2 regions of the Butyrivibrio fibrisolvens genome follow, and region 2 is predicted to be linked to the other one. Evidence: riboswitches for the same ligand, from Rfam matches in the RefSeq annotation. Region 2 holds a riboswitch; the other holds the start of a gene.

Region 1 (8,362 bases), 1.2 Mb from region 2:
CTGATGAGTACAGCCAGATATATGGCAAGATCATGGAACTTCTGGATCAGGTTGCCCTTCTTCTTGGAGATGAGAAGATATCATTAAAAGAATATATGGAGATCCTGGATGCTGGATTTGGAGAGATAGAGGTTGGTACTATCCCGCAGAATGTTGATACTGTAAGAGTCGGAGATATAGAGAGAAGCCGTCTTTCTAATATCAAGTATCTACTTTTTCTGGGAGTCAATGATACCAATATTCCTAAGCATGCATCAGAAGGCGGTATATTGTCGGATATAGACAGGCAGTTCCTTATGACAAGCGTTCCGGATATAGAGCTTGCGCCGTCTCCAAGGCAGCAGATGTATATCCAGAGGCTCTATCTGTATATGAATCTGACTAAGCCTTCAAAGCTTCTGTATATGTCATATGCAGGGATATCTGCAGATGGTAAGAGCCTTAATCCTGCATATATCATAGGCAAGATCAGGGCTTTGTTCCCGGATCTTAAAGTCAGAATGCCAGGCACGGATCCTATAGAGAGACAGCTCCTTAATATGAATGATGCCAGGACCTATATCTGTATGAAGGCCAGAGAGTATGCAGATGGCAATATGAAGGAGGATGAGGAGAAGAAGTTCCTGACACTCTATGATATTTTGAATAAAGATGATCCCGCCGCTGCTAAGAGGGTTCATGAAGCGGCCTTTTTAAGATATACCAATTCGCCTCTGCCCAAGGCACTTGCATCTGCTCTTTATGGCAATTATCTTGAGAATTCTGTCAGCAGACTTGAAGTATTTGCATCCTGCTGCTACGAGCATTTTGTTAAGTACGGACTTATGCTTGATGAAAGAAGTGAATATGATTTTGACAATGCAGACCTTGGTAATGTCTTCCACAGCGTTCTGGAACTTTTTTCCTTGAGGCTTGAAGAAAAGGGCATAGAATGGACCAAGTTTACAGATGAGCAGGGGCAGGAGATCCTGTCGGAGGTCATACAGGAAGTTACAGGCGAGTATGGCGAGAATGTCCTGTATTCATCTGCTCGTAATGTTGCTGCTATTGATCGTATGTATCGTATCCTGCTTAGAAGCGTCAAGACACTTCGCTATCAGCTGCAAAAAGGAGATTTTAAGCCTGAGAAGTTCGAGCTGGACTTCAAGGAAGCCGGTAATATAGACGAGATCAATATAGCTCTGACTCCTGAAGAAGAGACCAGGATCAGGCAGAAGATGCAGCTGCATGGCCGCATAGACCGTATGGATATTGCAACTGATGAAGATGACAATATATATATCAAGATCATAGATTTTAAATCAGGCAATAAGTCTTTTGACATAGCTTCTGTGTATTATGGACTGCAGTTACAGCTTGTAGTCTACATGAACGTGGCTATGGCTATGGAGCGTCACGATAACCCTGACAAGGAAGTCGTACCTGCTGCGATATTGTACTATCATGTGGCAGATCCTCTGGTGGATGCCAAGGATACAGACAATGATCCTGAGAGGATCAATCAGAAGATCATCAAAGAGCTCAAAGCATCAGGTGTTATCAATGCTGACAAGAAGGTCATAGATCTTCTTGATAAGTCTATAGCACAAGGCGCTACGGAATCAGATATCCTGCATGTAAAGCTCAAAAAAGACGGATCTTTCTATGCATCATCGCAGGTAATGGAAAATGATTCATACATGGCGGTATCGTCCTATGTAAGGCACAAGATAAGGGAGTATGGCCGCAGAATCCTGGACGGAGATATAGAGGTCAATCCTTATAGTCTTGGCAATAAGAATGCATGCACCTATTGCAATTTCAGGTCTATATGCGGTTTTGATGTATCAACGCCCGGATATCAGCTCAGGGAGCTATCTAAGTTATCTGAGGATGAAGTTATGACACTTATCAAAGATGAGGGACAACATGGCAGAAGTTAAGTTTACAAGTGAACAGCAGTCGGTCATAGACGCAAGGAATTGTAATATTCTGGTATCTGCTGCGGCAGGATCAGGTAAGACAGCTGTTCTTGTTGAGAGAATAATACAACTAATAACGAATGGGGAGGATGGCAAAGAACCTCTTGATATAGATCATCTTCTGGTGGTTACATTCACTAGAGCTGCGGCAGCTTCTATGAAGGATAAGATAACTGCAGCTATAGCCAAAAGGCTCCTTGAAAGTCCTGACGATGCCCATCTTCAGAAGCAGGAGACACTTATTCATAATGCGCAGATCACTACGATAGACTCTTTTTGCCAGTATATTATAAGGAATAATTTTAATGATATTGGTATAGATCCATCCTACAGGGTTGCAGATGAAGGTGAGATCAAACTCCTCGAAGAGAGTGTTATGAAGGACCTGCTTGAAGCCAAATACGAAGAAGCTGACGAAGATTTTATGTATACAGCTGAGTATTTTTCAGAAGGATCAGGGGATAAAGGTCTTGAGCAGCAGCTGCTGCGCCTGTATCACTATTCTATTAGTATGCCATGGCCGGTTGACTGGCTTAGAGACAGGAGTCATGACTATGATATAGATGAAGAGACTTTCGATACCAAGGACTGGGTCACAGAGTACATAGAATCTGTAAGGACAGATCTATACGAGCTTGCTGCTAGTATCCAAAGGGGCATAATTATCTGCAATCAGCCGGATGGCCCGTATATGTATGAAGAGCTTCTTGAATCTGAGAAGGATATGATACAGAATGCTGCGCAGCGTATGGATTATGAATCACTTCGAAATGCCCTGAATACTATGTCCTTTGCAACCCTTCCTCGCAAAAAGGATGACAGCGTATCTCCTGATAAAAGAGATATGGTCAAAAAGATAAGAGATGATGTCAAAAAAAGCATTAAGGCTTTTAAAGAAAAATATTTTGCTCAGGACAAAGAGACGATAATCGCTGCAAGTATGCTGGCATCACGCGCTCTTAAAGGCTTATCTGAACTTGCGATAGATTTTAAACAGGCTCTTGATGACAAAAAGCGTGAACAAAATATCATCGACTTTGGCGATATGGAGCATTTTGCTCTGAATATCCTTATAGACCATGATCCCGAGACCAGGAAGAATAAGCCTACAGATGTGGCAATGCAGTATGCTGAGTTCTACAGGGAGATCCTGATAGATGAGTACCAGGACAGTAACTCTGTTCAGGAACTGATACTATCAGCTATAGCAGGAAGTACCGAAGATACCTATGACAGATTTATGGTAGGTGATGTCAAGCAGAGTATCTACAAGTTCCGTCTTGCAAGACCTGAGATCTTTATGGATAAGCTCAGGACTTACGATAAGTCAGATACAGCGTCTCTTAGGCGTATAGATCTTCACAGGAATTTTAGAAGTAGGCGTAGGGTCCTTGATTTTGTCAATTATATATTCAGAAGGATAATGGGGGCTGACCTTGGCAAGGTTTCTTATGACGAGGATGCTATGCTCATAACAGGTGCTTCGTATCCTGATGATCCTAGCGAGGAAGATTTTTTTGCTCCGGAGATAATACTGCTTCAGGATGATGATGCTAGTACTGGCTCTGATAGCGAGTCAGGTGAAGATAGCGCACCGGAAGATGAGGATGGGCCTGATATATGGGGACTTGAAGATGAACCTATAAGGCCCGGACAGAAGCTTAACCCAAGACAAAAGGAAGCTATGGTAATAGCCGGAAGGATCAAAGAACTGATCAAAGACGGCTATGTATCTGATGGAAACGGCGGCTTTAGAAGTATTCATTATAGCGATATAGTGATCCTATTAAGAGCAACCCTTGGATGGGATGATACTTTTAGAAAGATTTTAGAGTCAGAAGGTATACCTGCATATATTGAGTCAAGAACAGGATATTTTGCAGCGATAGAAGTTGCGACACTGCTGAACTACCTGCGCATTATTGACAATCCTCTTCAGGATATACCTCTTGCATCTGTGATGCATTCTGCGATCGGAAGATTCACTGATGAAGATCTTGCCCGTATCAAAGCCTTTGTATGCGGCGACCTTAGAAAAAAGGAAGAAGAGATCCCTGATAAGTTCTATGAGCATCTTGTGTATATAGAGAAGTTTTCAGGACTTATATGTGATACAGGGCTTAGCGAAGATGACGGATGTGAAGATGATACTGAAAAAAGACAGGACACAGGATCAGAAAATACAGTACCGGATGAGATTAAAGAACTGGCGATAAGAGTTCATGCATTTCTTGATGCTCTAAGAGACCTAAGGCGCAGGGCTGTATATATGCCTGTTCATGAACTTCTTGAATTTATAATAGATTCTACCGGGTATCTTAACTATGTTACAGCTATGCCGGGAGGTATCAGAAGGCGTGCCAATATCGAGATGCTGCTTACAAGAGCAACCTCTTTTGAAAATACCAGCTTCAAGGGCCTTTTTAACTTCATACGTTATATAGAGGAACTCGAGAAGTATGAGGTGGATTTTGGCGAAGCCAATGTCATAGATGAAAATGCCGATGTAGTGCGCATCATGAGTATTCATAAGAGTAAAGGTCTGGAATTCCCTGTAGTATTCGTATCAGGTACTTCCAAAGGCTTTAATAAACAGGATACCAATGCGCCTGTACTTCTTGAAGAGGACGTAGGTATAGGCCTTAATGCAGTAGATCTGGATCTAAGAGTCAAGTCCGTAACTCCAAGGCGTATCATGATAGCTGACAGGATGAAAAAAGACAGCCTTGGCGAAGAGTTAAGAGTTTTGTATGTAGCACTTACAAGAGCCAAGGAGAAGCTTATAATAACAGGCCAGATAGGTAAAATGGATACGTTCATACAAAATGAGCAGTATCTGGCTTTTAGTAAAGGACCTAAAGATCAGGAACAGCTCCTTCCCTATTCTGCAAGGAATAAAGCCGGAGATTATCTGACCCTTATCCTTCGCTCTATGATAGGACATCCTGCGATGAAGGAAGTCGCAGATGCTCTTGGCGTAGACGTAAGCCTTATAGGATATGACAAGATAGCTGTTACGGACTCAGAGAACTGCAATACCGCAATTGAGGCAGCAGGCATAACTCCTCCTGCCAAGATAAAACTTGTGTATTCCGGTGATCTAAACTCTATGGTGCTCAAAGACCAGGTTGATAGTGTGATACGTAGGGAGAAACTTGAAGGCGGCATAACACCTCTTGATATAGATCAGGATCTTGGCAAGGCACTTGCAGATAACTTTGCTTTTGAATATGGTCACAAGGAATATGCTTCGCTATATACCAAGACAACAGTATCTGAACTAAAAAGAGCTGCTTATACCGAAGCTCTAGAGCCTGATACCAGGATCATAAGATCAGATGAAGAAGAATATGTCCCAAGATTCATCAAAGGTTTCGATGACGAAGATAAGCTGTCGGGAGCAGGAAGAGGAACAGCTTACCATAGAGTTATGGAACTTCTGGATGATGAGATACTGGCCAAAGATGACATTACTGCAGCGGACATTCTTGATTTTCTAAAACGTAAAGAGTCAGAAGGAAGAATGGACGAGCCGTCAGTAAAGAGCATCTATGCCAAAGATATCGTGGCATTCCTTGATACAGAACTTGGAAAGAGATTCAGGCAGGCTTCTATCAGGGGAGACCTATACAGAGAGCGTCAGTTCATGATGGGAATCCCGGCAACAGAAGTATCTAAAGATCTTCCTGATGGCGAGATCATGCTGATACAGGGTGTTATCGATGCATGGTTTGTAGAAGGAGATGAGATAGTGCTTGTAGATTACAAGACTGATCGTGTAAAGGAGGCATCTGAACTTCTATCAAGGTACAAGGTCCAGATAGATTACTACACAAGAGCTCTTGAAAGGATGACCCATAAGAAGGTCAGGGAGCGGTACCTGTACTCCTTTGCACTTAGCGAAAGCGTAGTCATATGATTGATGTATAAAAACTTCTCACCAGCCAAGGAAGCGTCCCTTCGGATTTGCTGGTGCTGCCATGGCTGGTGAGAAGCTTTTTTATGACAAAATTCAGATCTATAGAAAGAGGCTGCTACCTTAAATTGAAAATACATTTAAGGAAGCAGCCTCTGATTTTGGCAATGTGATATTATGAAGCCAGCTTATTTACAGCGATTCTCTTGGAATCAGCTTCGTTGGCAGCAACTCTGATCTGATTAAGTCCCTTTCTGACAGCAGGGATGAGGAGCACTACGATAGTGATAGCTGCTTCTGTGATGATATACAGTCCGTTATATCCAAATGAATATACCCATACATTCTGACCTTCAGGAGCATACATTCCGAAGAAGATAACACCTGACAGAACTGCAAATACCATACGGCCTACTATACCTATTAAATATCCGGAATACAATCCGTATTTTCTGGTGCTTGTAAGACCTGAAAGTCCCAGCGCTGTGAATGAGAATATATAGTCGAACAGCATCTGAGGGAAGCTTATGATATAAGGGTCTACGATCATCTGCAGAAGACCGTATGCAAGTCCTGCCATAAGTCCGCTTCTAAGACCATACAGATATCCAACAAAGCATACAAAAAACATGGATAGAAGGGTTATAGATCCACCCTGTGGCATTTTGAAAATCTTGACATTAGAAAGTACAAATGCAAGTGCTATGCACATGCCTGATACTACAAGCTGGCGTGTGCTGAATTTGTGCTGGTCTTTGGTGTTCTTAAAAAAACATGCGGCTACAACTGCAGCGATCAGCACGATAATAAGGGCTGCGTAGCCTGCGGTAGTGAATGAATAAGTGGTTTCGCCATCACTTGTGACAGCATTGAAGAATAATGACATTGAATATCCCTCCTTGCAGCATTAGCTGAAAAAATGTAATAAAATATTAGTTTTTTGAATATGCCCAAGGAAACGATCCGTTAGAATTAGTGCGTCACACTTACAGAAAGTTGATAATGAAATGCTTCCTTACGCCGGTATTACCCGGTTCAAGTAATAAGGGTCAAGCCATGTTATCAGTATAACAAAAGGCTCTTCTCAGCAAAGCTCCCCTAGCAGGTATTCAATTCTTAACCTTATTAAATCTAACACAGTAAGAGGATTTATTCAAGATATCCTTTGAACATAACCTTCCCTCAAACGTCATATTGATAAGAAACGAAATAATGCACAAAAAGTTCCGTAACTATTTATGCATTTTGAATATAATGGCTATTGCGTGAATGTGTCATTATATCGTACATTTAATAATGCGCACGTATGATAATCCATATATCCAAAGGGAGACGAAAACATGCTGAAGTACGTACTATTTGATCTTGATGGCACATTAACAGATTCCGGTCTTGGCATTACCAAGGCTGCGCAGTATGCGCTTAAAGACCAGGGAATAGATGAACCCGATCTTTCTAAACTTGGGTTCTTCGTAGGACCTCCGCTCAATGTAACATTTATGGAGCGATATGGTATGGACGAGCAGCATATGCTTAATGCCGTAGCCAAGTTTCGAGAATATTATAATCCTATCGGGGTATTTGAAAATAAACCTTATGAAGGTGTTGAAGAAATGCTCAAAGCTTGTCACGAGGCAGGTCTTAAGATAGCTATCGCATCCAGTAAGCCTGAAGTTATGGTCTATAAGGTGCTCAATCACTTTAAGCTTACATCATATTTTGATGTTATCGTAGGAAGTGAGCTTGACGGTCGCCGTACTGACAAGAACGAAGTAGTAGAAGAGGCTCTTAGAAAGCTTATGGCCAATGCTGATGAGACAGCAATGGTTGGTGACAGATGCTATGACATGGTTGGAGCAGTCAATCATGACCTTATGGCTCTTGGCGTAACCTATGGCTACGGAACATATCTTGAATTAAAAAATGCCGGAGCAGACAAGACTTTTGATACTGTAGAAGATCTTAAGAATTACCTGCTGGCGGCATGTGGTGCACTTAAGAAGTGCTGCTGATATATTCAGCGTATTTGTTTATATCCTGTTTTTTGAGCTTAGCTCTTATTTTGGTTCCTTCCGGAAGATATTCAGTAGTAAGGACTTCACTTCCATCGAGGATAGCAGCAACAACTGCTCCTTGAGAATATGGAATTATAAGTTCGCATTCCTGACTCCCTTCCAGAAGGACTTTGTCTATAAGGGACAGTAGTTCTTCTGTTCCGATATCCTTTTTTGCAGCCATATATATTCTGTGATCACGAACATATGGAAGCTGAACCATTGTAGATCCCTGTTCATCAGCTATATCTGATTTGTTGAAGACATATATTTTAGGTATATCCCCGGCGCCAATCTCAGACAGTGTCTTATCAGTGACTTCCATATGCCTGTTATAGTCAGGATCAGAGAAGTCTATAACTTCCAGTAGAATATCAGCATATTTGATCTCTTCAAGAGTTGATCTGAAAGCTTTGACAAGTGTTGTTGGA
Region 2 (8,362 bases):
CGGGTATTATCACAAGATTTCTTTTGAAAATATATGACAACAGCGTCTATGGCTTCTGGGGGATTGTTATAGTTCAGACTCTGACTTTTTTCCCGGTGTGTTATATGATGCTCAAGGGTCTTTTGAAAAATATAGATCCGTCTCTTGAAGAAGCTGCAAGAGATATGGGCGCTTCAAGATTTAAGGTATTCATGACTGTAACACTGCCTCTGGTACTTCCGGGGCTTGGAAATGCCTTTCTTGTTACTTTCATAGAGTCTATAGCTGACTTTGCAAATCCTATGATCATCGGAGGCTCTTATGATACTCTTGCAACAACTATCTATCTGCAGATAACCGGGGCTTATGACAAAGAGGGCGCCGCAGCTATGGCGGTAGTACTACTTACTATAACGCTTCTCATGTTTGTGGTTCAGAAATATTATCTTGAAGCTAAGAGCACAGCTACGCTTTCTGGTAAGGCATCAAGGCAGAGGATGCTCATAACAGAAAGGAGCGTGACTGTGCCGCTTTCTATCTTGTGCAGCGCTCTTGCTATTTTTGTAATCCTTATGTATATATGTGTTCCTTTTGGGGCTATGTTCCGTACTTGGGGATATGATTTTCATCTGACTTTTAAGTGGTTTGGACAGGTATTTAGTAAGTATAAAGGCTTTAAAGCTTTTAAGGACAGCTTCATCTTATCTCTTATATCGGCGCCGATCACAGCTCTTTTGTCCATGATAATATCTTATCTTGTTGTTAAGAGGAAATTTATAGCCAAGGGCTTTATAGAAGCTGTATCCATGCTTGCTATGGCAGTACCCGGCACTGTTCTTGGTATAGGTTACATAAGAGGCTTTTCAGGAGGACTTTTCGGAAGTGGTATACTGCAGGGACTGTATGGGACAGGCGCTATACTTGTGATCGTTTTTATAGTTCGAAGCCTTCCGACAGGCACCAGAAGCGGAATATCAGCCCTTCGCCAGATAGACAAAAGTATAGAAGAGTCTGCTTATGATATGGGTGCAGACAGCTTCAAAGTTTTTATGACTGTGACACTTCCTCTTATTAAGGACAGCTTCCTGAGCGGATTCGTTACATCTTTTGTAAGGAGTATAACAGCAATTAGTGCGATCATCCTTCTGGTTACGCCTTCGTATCTGCTTATCACAGTTCAGATCAATGAATTCGCAGAAAAGGGTTCCTATGGAATCGCCTGTGCATTTGCTTCAATCCTGATATTCATCACATACAGTTCTGTTCTTATCATGAACCTTGTGATTAAGCGATTCGGTACCAGCAGAAATGTAAACCTTGAATAACTCCAAAATAGTCCCTCGGGACGTAAACAAGGGACCAAAATTTTGCAAGAATGATTCCTGGGAACGGAGACAAGGGATCACTAATTCACTTAACTGGAAAATCAACGACTCAAGGGGGAAATAACATGGCAAAAGAAAAGAAAGGTGTTCGTTTAGAACATATATCAAAAATATACAAAGATCCAAAGACCGGTAAGAACTTCTATGCTGTCAAAGATGCGGATCTTACGATCGAGCCCGGAAGCTTCGTAACACTCCTTGGTCCATCCGGATGTGGTAAGACTACGACTCTTCGTATGATCGCAGGTTTTGAAAGTCCTGATGAGGGTGAGATATATCTTGGAGATGAGCCTATCAATGCACTTACTCCCAATAAGAGAGATACTGCGATGGTATTCCAAAGCTATGCGCTTCTTCCTCACTACAATATCTTTGATAATGTAGCTTATGGACTTAAGCTTCGCAAACTCGATAAAGCTGTAATCAAAGAGAAAGTAACTGATATTCTAAAACTTGTAGGTCTTGAAGGTATGGAGAACAGGATGACCAACCAGCTATCCGGAGGTCAGCAGCAAAGAGTCGCTCTTGCAAGAGCTCTTGTAATAGAACCTGGAGTATTGCTATTCGATGAGCCCTTATCAAATCTTGATGCCAAGCTCAGAGTATCCATGAGAACAGAGATCAGAAGGATACAGCAAAAATCCGGGATCACAGCCATATATGTAACACATGACCAGTCAGAAGCCATGGCCATCTCAGATAAGGTCATCATCATGAATAGCGGAATCGTAGAGCAGGTATCAACGCCAAAGGAGGCATATTATTATCCAAACAGCAGATTTGTTGCTGACTTTATTGGTGAAGCCAATTTCCTGAATGGCACTGTAAAAAGTAAGGACGTGGTAGTTATAGACGGGGCAGAAGTTGCATGTGCTACATCTGATATAGCGCCCGGCTCAAACTGCGATGTCGTTCTAAGACCTGAAGGCGCAGTACTTGGAGATAATGGCGTTATCAAAGGTATTGTCAGGTATTCCTGCTTCATGGGAGCTTATCAGGATTATCATGTTGAGATAGGCGGATCTCTTATCAAGATTCAGGAGTACAACCCTCGCAACAAGAAGATATACAATGTCGGAGACGAAGTGTTCCTTAATTTTGAGGAAAATACGCTGTATGCACTGCAATAAGACTTAAGCTCAGATATAAAACTAAAAATTATTAAATCTATGAAGAAGTGGCTTTCGACATAATCCGTAAGCCGCTTCTTTATATTTATAACTCAAATTTTTCGCCTGCCTTGGAGGAATTTTTCGGACATGGCACCGGCCAAGTGAGAAGTTTGACTACATAACAAAAATGCTTTTCGTCGGGCCAAAATGACGTTCTGTCCAAAATCGGTTTACAATAGGTGCTTTACGTATATACTTTGTAAGTGACAGGGCAAAAGTCATGTAAATATGACGATCAAGTGCCCTTCATGATCCTATAGAGCTGATAGGTATTAGTTCTTTTTCCTGGAAAAATATAAACAGATGATCAAAATAAATTCGCAATTACAAGGGGGATAATCATGTCAGTAAAAATATGGCCACTTGAGTTTAATAAAGAAGATTATATAGAACTTTTCAAAGAAGCAGTAAACGATGATGTAGCACTTAATGTTGTAACCGGTATAAAAAGAAACAATATCGTGAAAGAAACTGTAAAAGCTGTAAAAGAGATTGCTGCAACTTACAAACTGGATTATTCAGACATAGCAATCCTATATCCCAATAAAGATAATAAAGGTCTTAGATATTACATCCAGCACTGGGTCAAAATGATGCTTGATGAAAATAATATCCCATATGCCATCACACAGGAAAAAGAAGATGGTATGGGCGTTACAATCAGTAATAATAAGGGCGTTGTAGTAGCACCTATAGATGCAATCGCCGGTCTTGAGTTCAAGGCTGTGATACTTACAGGACTCTATCCTTGTTCTTATGCTTTTGATGGCAATGAACACAGGATCAAGTTAAAAGACTGGGAGTCAGCCTGTGAGCTTCGTGAAGAAGAAAGAGCCGTTGTTGAGGATCAGATTGCAAAGATCTATAAAGCATATTGCAGAGCCAATGAAGTTCTGTATGTACTAAGCGATGCAGAAACAGGTACTATCATAGACGATATCGTTGTTAGCAGCGAAGAGAAGCAGATAGATCAATATGTTGACTCGATATTTGATGATATCCTTAAGTATGTTGCTATATAATGCCTGCTCATATTACTATAGCTTATCCACATTATTTTTACATTTTTACTTGTATTATTTATATTCTAGTAGTATAGTTATTCTGACAATTGAACAGACGGGAGCTTTTGTAAAAGGCTGAGAGGAAGGTAAGACCTTCGACCGAGAACCTGATTTGGATAATGCCAACGTAGGGATGCCCATTTAGTCATGTATTATGGCTTATAACTATGGGAGAGCAATTTATTATAATTAGTATTGCTTATGATTACTCGATAAATAGACCATAAAAGCTACCGATTGATTTCGGTAGCTTTTATTTTTCCATTAAATCGGATCAATTAACGATGATCATCCATATGTCTAAGTCTTTTTGAGCAAAGATCGTTGCACTATTCCCAATCACTTTTATACAAAAACAGGAGGAGAGATTATGGTTACTGTAAATGGTGAAAACTGCCAGCTGGACGGCCTTGATGTACTAACTATGTTAAGTCAAAAAGGTTATGCACTTACACGAGTAGTTACTGAGTTAAATGGGCAGATAGTCCCTAAGGCCGCTTATGAAAAGACAATTTTAAAAAGTGGTGATGTTGTAGAAGTTGTCAGCTTTGTTGGTGGTGGCTGAGTCGTAGTTTTTACATGGAATGAGGTTAATATGATCGTTAATAATGAATCACAAATAGCATTTGGTTATGAGCTAAGAAAAGCTCAGGAAGAAAAAGAGAGTAAAGAAGTTGTTGATGCGCTTGCAGGGTCTACAGTTGCTATATGCGGCCTCGGAGGACTCGGCTCTAACATAGCGATGATGCTGTCAAGAGCAGGTGTTGGAAGGCTTATACTAACAGATTTTGATACAGTTAATATTACAAATCTTCACAGACAGTTCTATAAGACAAGTCAGCTTGACATGAAGAAGGCATGGGCGCTTTCTGATAATCTTGCTGAGATAGCTCCTCTTACAAGAGTTGAACTTCATGATGAGAAGATAAGTCCGGACAGGATCAAAGATCTGCTTACTGACGCTGACGTGATATGTGAAGCCTTTGATAATGCTGAGCAGAAAGCCATGCTTGTAGGTACAGTTCTGGAAGTGTTCCCTGATACTGATCTTGTGGCTGCATCAGGCATGGCAGGTACAGGAGATGCCAATGATATCATAACAAGACAGATATCAGAGCACTTCTATCTGTGTGGAGATTTCCATACAGATGTAGGTGAAGCCGACTCGCTTCTTCCATCAAGAGTTATGGTCTGCGCAGCTCATCAGGCTCACAAGATAATACAACTTCTGATACATAAAAAAGCTGCTGCCAATAACTAATGCACAAATCTATATAAAAAACTGACAAAAACAGGAGAAGGCTATGAATACTAATAATGCTATAAATAATAATGACCCTTTTGTCCTTGGCGGAGTAACATTTAATTCACGATTCATACTAGGTTCCGGCAAGTATTCCATGAAGCTGATCCAGGCAGCTGTAAGGGATGCAGGCGCCCAGATCGTAACACTTGCGGTAAGGAGAGCCAACACCAAAGAACATGAGAATATCCTTGACTATATCCCTGAGAATGTAACACTGCTTCCAAATACAAGCGGAGCAAGGAATGCAGATGAAGCTATTCGCATAGCAAGAATAGCCAGAGAGCTTGGATGCGGCAATTTCGTCAAAATAGAGATCATGAAGGATACAAAATATCTGCTTCCGGACAATTATGAAACAATCAAGGCTACTGAGACACTTGCTAAAGAGGGCTTTGTAGTTCTGCCTTACATGTATCCGGATCTAAACGTTGCAAGAGATCTGGTAAGCGCCGGAGCAGCTGCTGTTATGCCTCTTGCCGCTCCGATTGGCTCTAATAAGGGACTTGTGACCAAAGAGTTCATCAAGATCCTTGTAGATGAGATAGATCTTCCTATAATCGTTGATGCCGGAATAGGTGCGCCGTCCCAGGCCTGTGAAGCTATGGAACTTGGCTGCGCTGCAGTTATGGCCAATACAGCGCTTGCTACTTCAAGAGACCTTCCAAGAATGGCAAGTGCTTTCAAACTGGGTATAGAAGCCGGTCGTATGGCATATCTTGCAGGCCTTGGAAGAGTACTTGAAAGAGGCGCCAGTGCTTCTGATCCTCTGACAGGTTTCCTTAACCAGGAAGAAAGAGGCGCATGATGAACAACTTCTTTATAGACAACAAAACTCTTAGTAAAGAGGCTCTTGAGAAAAAACACAGGCTTGAAACAGATCCCTCTGTGCGTACTAACCATATGGAGTATATGGATGGTATGGAGAAAATTACTTCTGATATACAAGACTTAGTACTAAAGGCCTTTAATTCTTATGACTATAACAAGTATACTGCAAGGGATGTAAGAAATGCTCTTGACCATGATACCTGCACTATTGAAGATTTCAAAGCGCTATTGTCACCTGCTGCAGAGCCATTCCTTGAAGAGATGGCTATAAAGGCAAGGAATGAAACAGGCAAACATTTTGGCAATACTGTATATATTTTCACGCCATTATATATCGCCAATTATTGCGAGAACTACTGTGTATATTGCGGCTTCAACTGTTACAACCATATACACAGAATGTGCCTTAACACTGAGCAGATCGAGCATGAGATGAAGGTTATAGCACAAAGCGGCATGGAAGAAATCCTGCTCCTTACCGGCGAAAGCCGCAGTGTCAGCGATGTTCACTATATTGGAGAAGCCTGCAAGCTTGCCAGAAAGTATTTTAAGAATGTAGGGCTTGAAGTATATCCATTAAATACAGATGAGTACAAATATCTGCATGAGTGCGGAGCTGACTATGTGACGGTATTCCAGGAGACTTACGATACAGATGTATATGAATCGCTTCATCTCATGGGACATAAGAGAGTCTGGCCTTATAGATTCAATGCTCAGGAGAGAGCTTTAAGAGGCGGCATGAGAGGTGTTGCCTTCTCAGCACTACTGGGGCTTTCTGACTTTCGTAAGGATGCTCTTGCAACTGCGCTGCATCTGTACTACCTACAGCGAAAGTATCCATATGCAGAGATGTCTCTGTCATGTCCAAGACTTCGTCCCATCATCAATAATGATAAGATAAATCCCATGGACGTTCATGAAAAGCAGCTATGCCAGATAATCTGTGCATACAGGATATTCCTTCCTTATGTAGGTATCACAGTTTCATCAAGAGAGAGCAGTACCTTTAGAAATGGTATAGTCAAGATCGCTGCAACCAAGGTGTCTGCAGGCGTATCTACAGGAATTGGCGATCACGAAAGTAAGTATACGGGAAAAGAATCTGGAGATGCCAAGGGAGATGAGCAGTTCGAGATAAATGACTCAAGAAGCCTTGATCATATGTATACGGATATCTCAGACGAAGGATTGCAGCCTGTATTAAATGACTATCTGTATGTATGAAAACTCACATGAAAAACGAACAATTGACGCAGCCTTTGATATGCATAACAAACAGAAAGCTCTGCCAGGAACCTTTTCTTAACAGGATAGAGAATGTAGCAAGGTCAAAGCCAAAGGCCATAATACTTAGGGAAAAAGATCTAAGTGAATCTGAATATGAAAAGCTTGCTATCATGGTAGAACCTATCTGCAATATGTATGGAGTTCCGCTTATCTATCACAATCATCCTGAGCTTGCCATAGCCAATAACAAAGGTCTTCATATGCCTTTAAGCGCTCTTGAAAAGGTCTCTGGAGCTGACAGACAAAAGATAAAGATCCTCGGAGCTTCCTGTCATAGCACGGAAGATGCAGCTAAAGCCATACGACTTGGCTGCACCTATATTATAGCAGGACACATATACGATACTGATTGCAAAAAAGGTATTCCGGGGCGGGGGACTGATTTTCTCAAGAATTTATGTGAACATGTTCATATACCAGTATATGCAATTGGCGGGATAACACCTTCTAAGATGCCTGAGATCATAAGCTGCGGCGCAGCAGGAGGCTGTATGATGAGCGGGTATATGCAAGGCGAGATCTTGAAATAAGAGGAAAGAGCAAAAAGCTGTAATTAAAGCTTCCTGTCGTAGCCTGCTTTTTCATAATGTGTTTTGCAGATATAAAAAACGCTTAGTTCTTTTTACCTATGACAATGATAAAAAGAACTAAGCGTTTATACTATGTTCAGATCTTTATGATTCCAAATACCTGAAGTATTGAGCTGATAAGAATGATCAAAAGAAATGCTATGCAAAGGTACTTGATCATGAATTTATACACAGCCTTACGTTTAAATGTACCACCTTCTTTAGTCATTTCATGCTCGACAGCATGGAAGCCGATAACCCTGATTATATACAGACATATGAAAATTGCTGCAATCGGCATCATGACTGAGTTTGTAAGGAAATCAAAAAAGTCAAGGAACTGCATTCCAAGTATAGTTACACCTGAAAGAGGTCCATAACCAAGTGAAGAAAGTGATCCGAATACTATCATGATAAGTGCCATAAAGATTGTAGCACCATGACGGCTCCAGTTAAGCTCATCTTCGAATGTAGAAATAGCACTTTCTGAAAGAGCTATAGCACTTGTTAGAGCTGCAAAGAATACAAGTACAAAGAAGATGATACCCATAAGTCTTGTCATACCCATTCCGGCAAATACTTTGGGAAGTGTTATGAACATAAGACTAGGTCCTGCTCCGAGCGAAGTAGCATCTCCGCCTGAGAATGCAAATACTGCAGGGATGATCATAAGACCGGCCATTATAGCAATGCCTGTATCGAATATCTCTACATTGACTGTAGCTTCTTCTATATGTACATCATCTTTCATATATGAACCGAAGGTAAT

The links. A riboswitch is a leader RNA that binds a small molecule or an ion and turns the genes downstream of it on or off. The one in region 2 is predicted to bind thiamine pyrophosphate.
Region 1: it holds a riboswitch for thiamine pyrophosphate, as region 2 does, so the genes downstream of both, thiT (energy-coupled thiamine transporter ThiT) here and thiS (sulfur carrier protein ThiS) in region 2, are expected to answer to the same signal.

The regions. Positions count from the first base shown of each region.
Region 1 covers NZ_CP065800.1:3,939,418-3,947,779, reverse strand. The annotation lists gene I7804_RS16550 (PD-(D/E)XK nuclease family protein) at 1-1,922, shown strand, start outside; gene addA (helicase-exonuclease AddAB subunit AddA) at 1,909-5,880, shown strand; gene thiT (energy-coupled thiamine transporter ThiT) at 6,053-6,763, opposite strand; TPP riboswitch at 6,873-6,987, opposite strand; gene I7804_RS16535 (HAD hydrolase-like protein) at 7,218-7,889, shown strand; gene hflX (GTPase HflX) at 7,873-8,362, opposite strand, start outside.
Region 2 covers NZ_CP065800.1:2,787,552-2,795,913, forward strand. The annotation lists gene I7804_RS11520 (ABC transporter permease) at 1-1,304, shown strand, start outside; gene I7804_RS11525 (ABC transporter ATP-binding protein) at 1,430-2,494, shown strand; gene I7804_RS11530 (hypothetical protein) at 2,878-3,558, shown strand; TPP riboswitch at 3,645-3,751, shown strand; gene thiS (sulfur carrier protein ThiS) at 3,971-4,165, shown strand; gene thiF (thiamine biosynthesis protein ThiF) at 4,196-4,861, shown strand; gene I7804_RS11545 (thiazole synthase) at 4,905-5,711, shown strand; gene thiH (2-iminoacetate synthase ThiH) at 5,708-6,961, shown strand; gene I7804_RS11555 (thiamine phosphate synthase) at 6,970-7,554, shown strand; gene I7804_RS11560 (sodium-dependent transporter) at 7,691-8,362, opposite strand, start outside.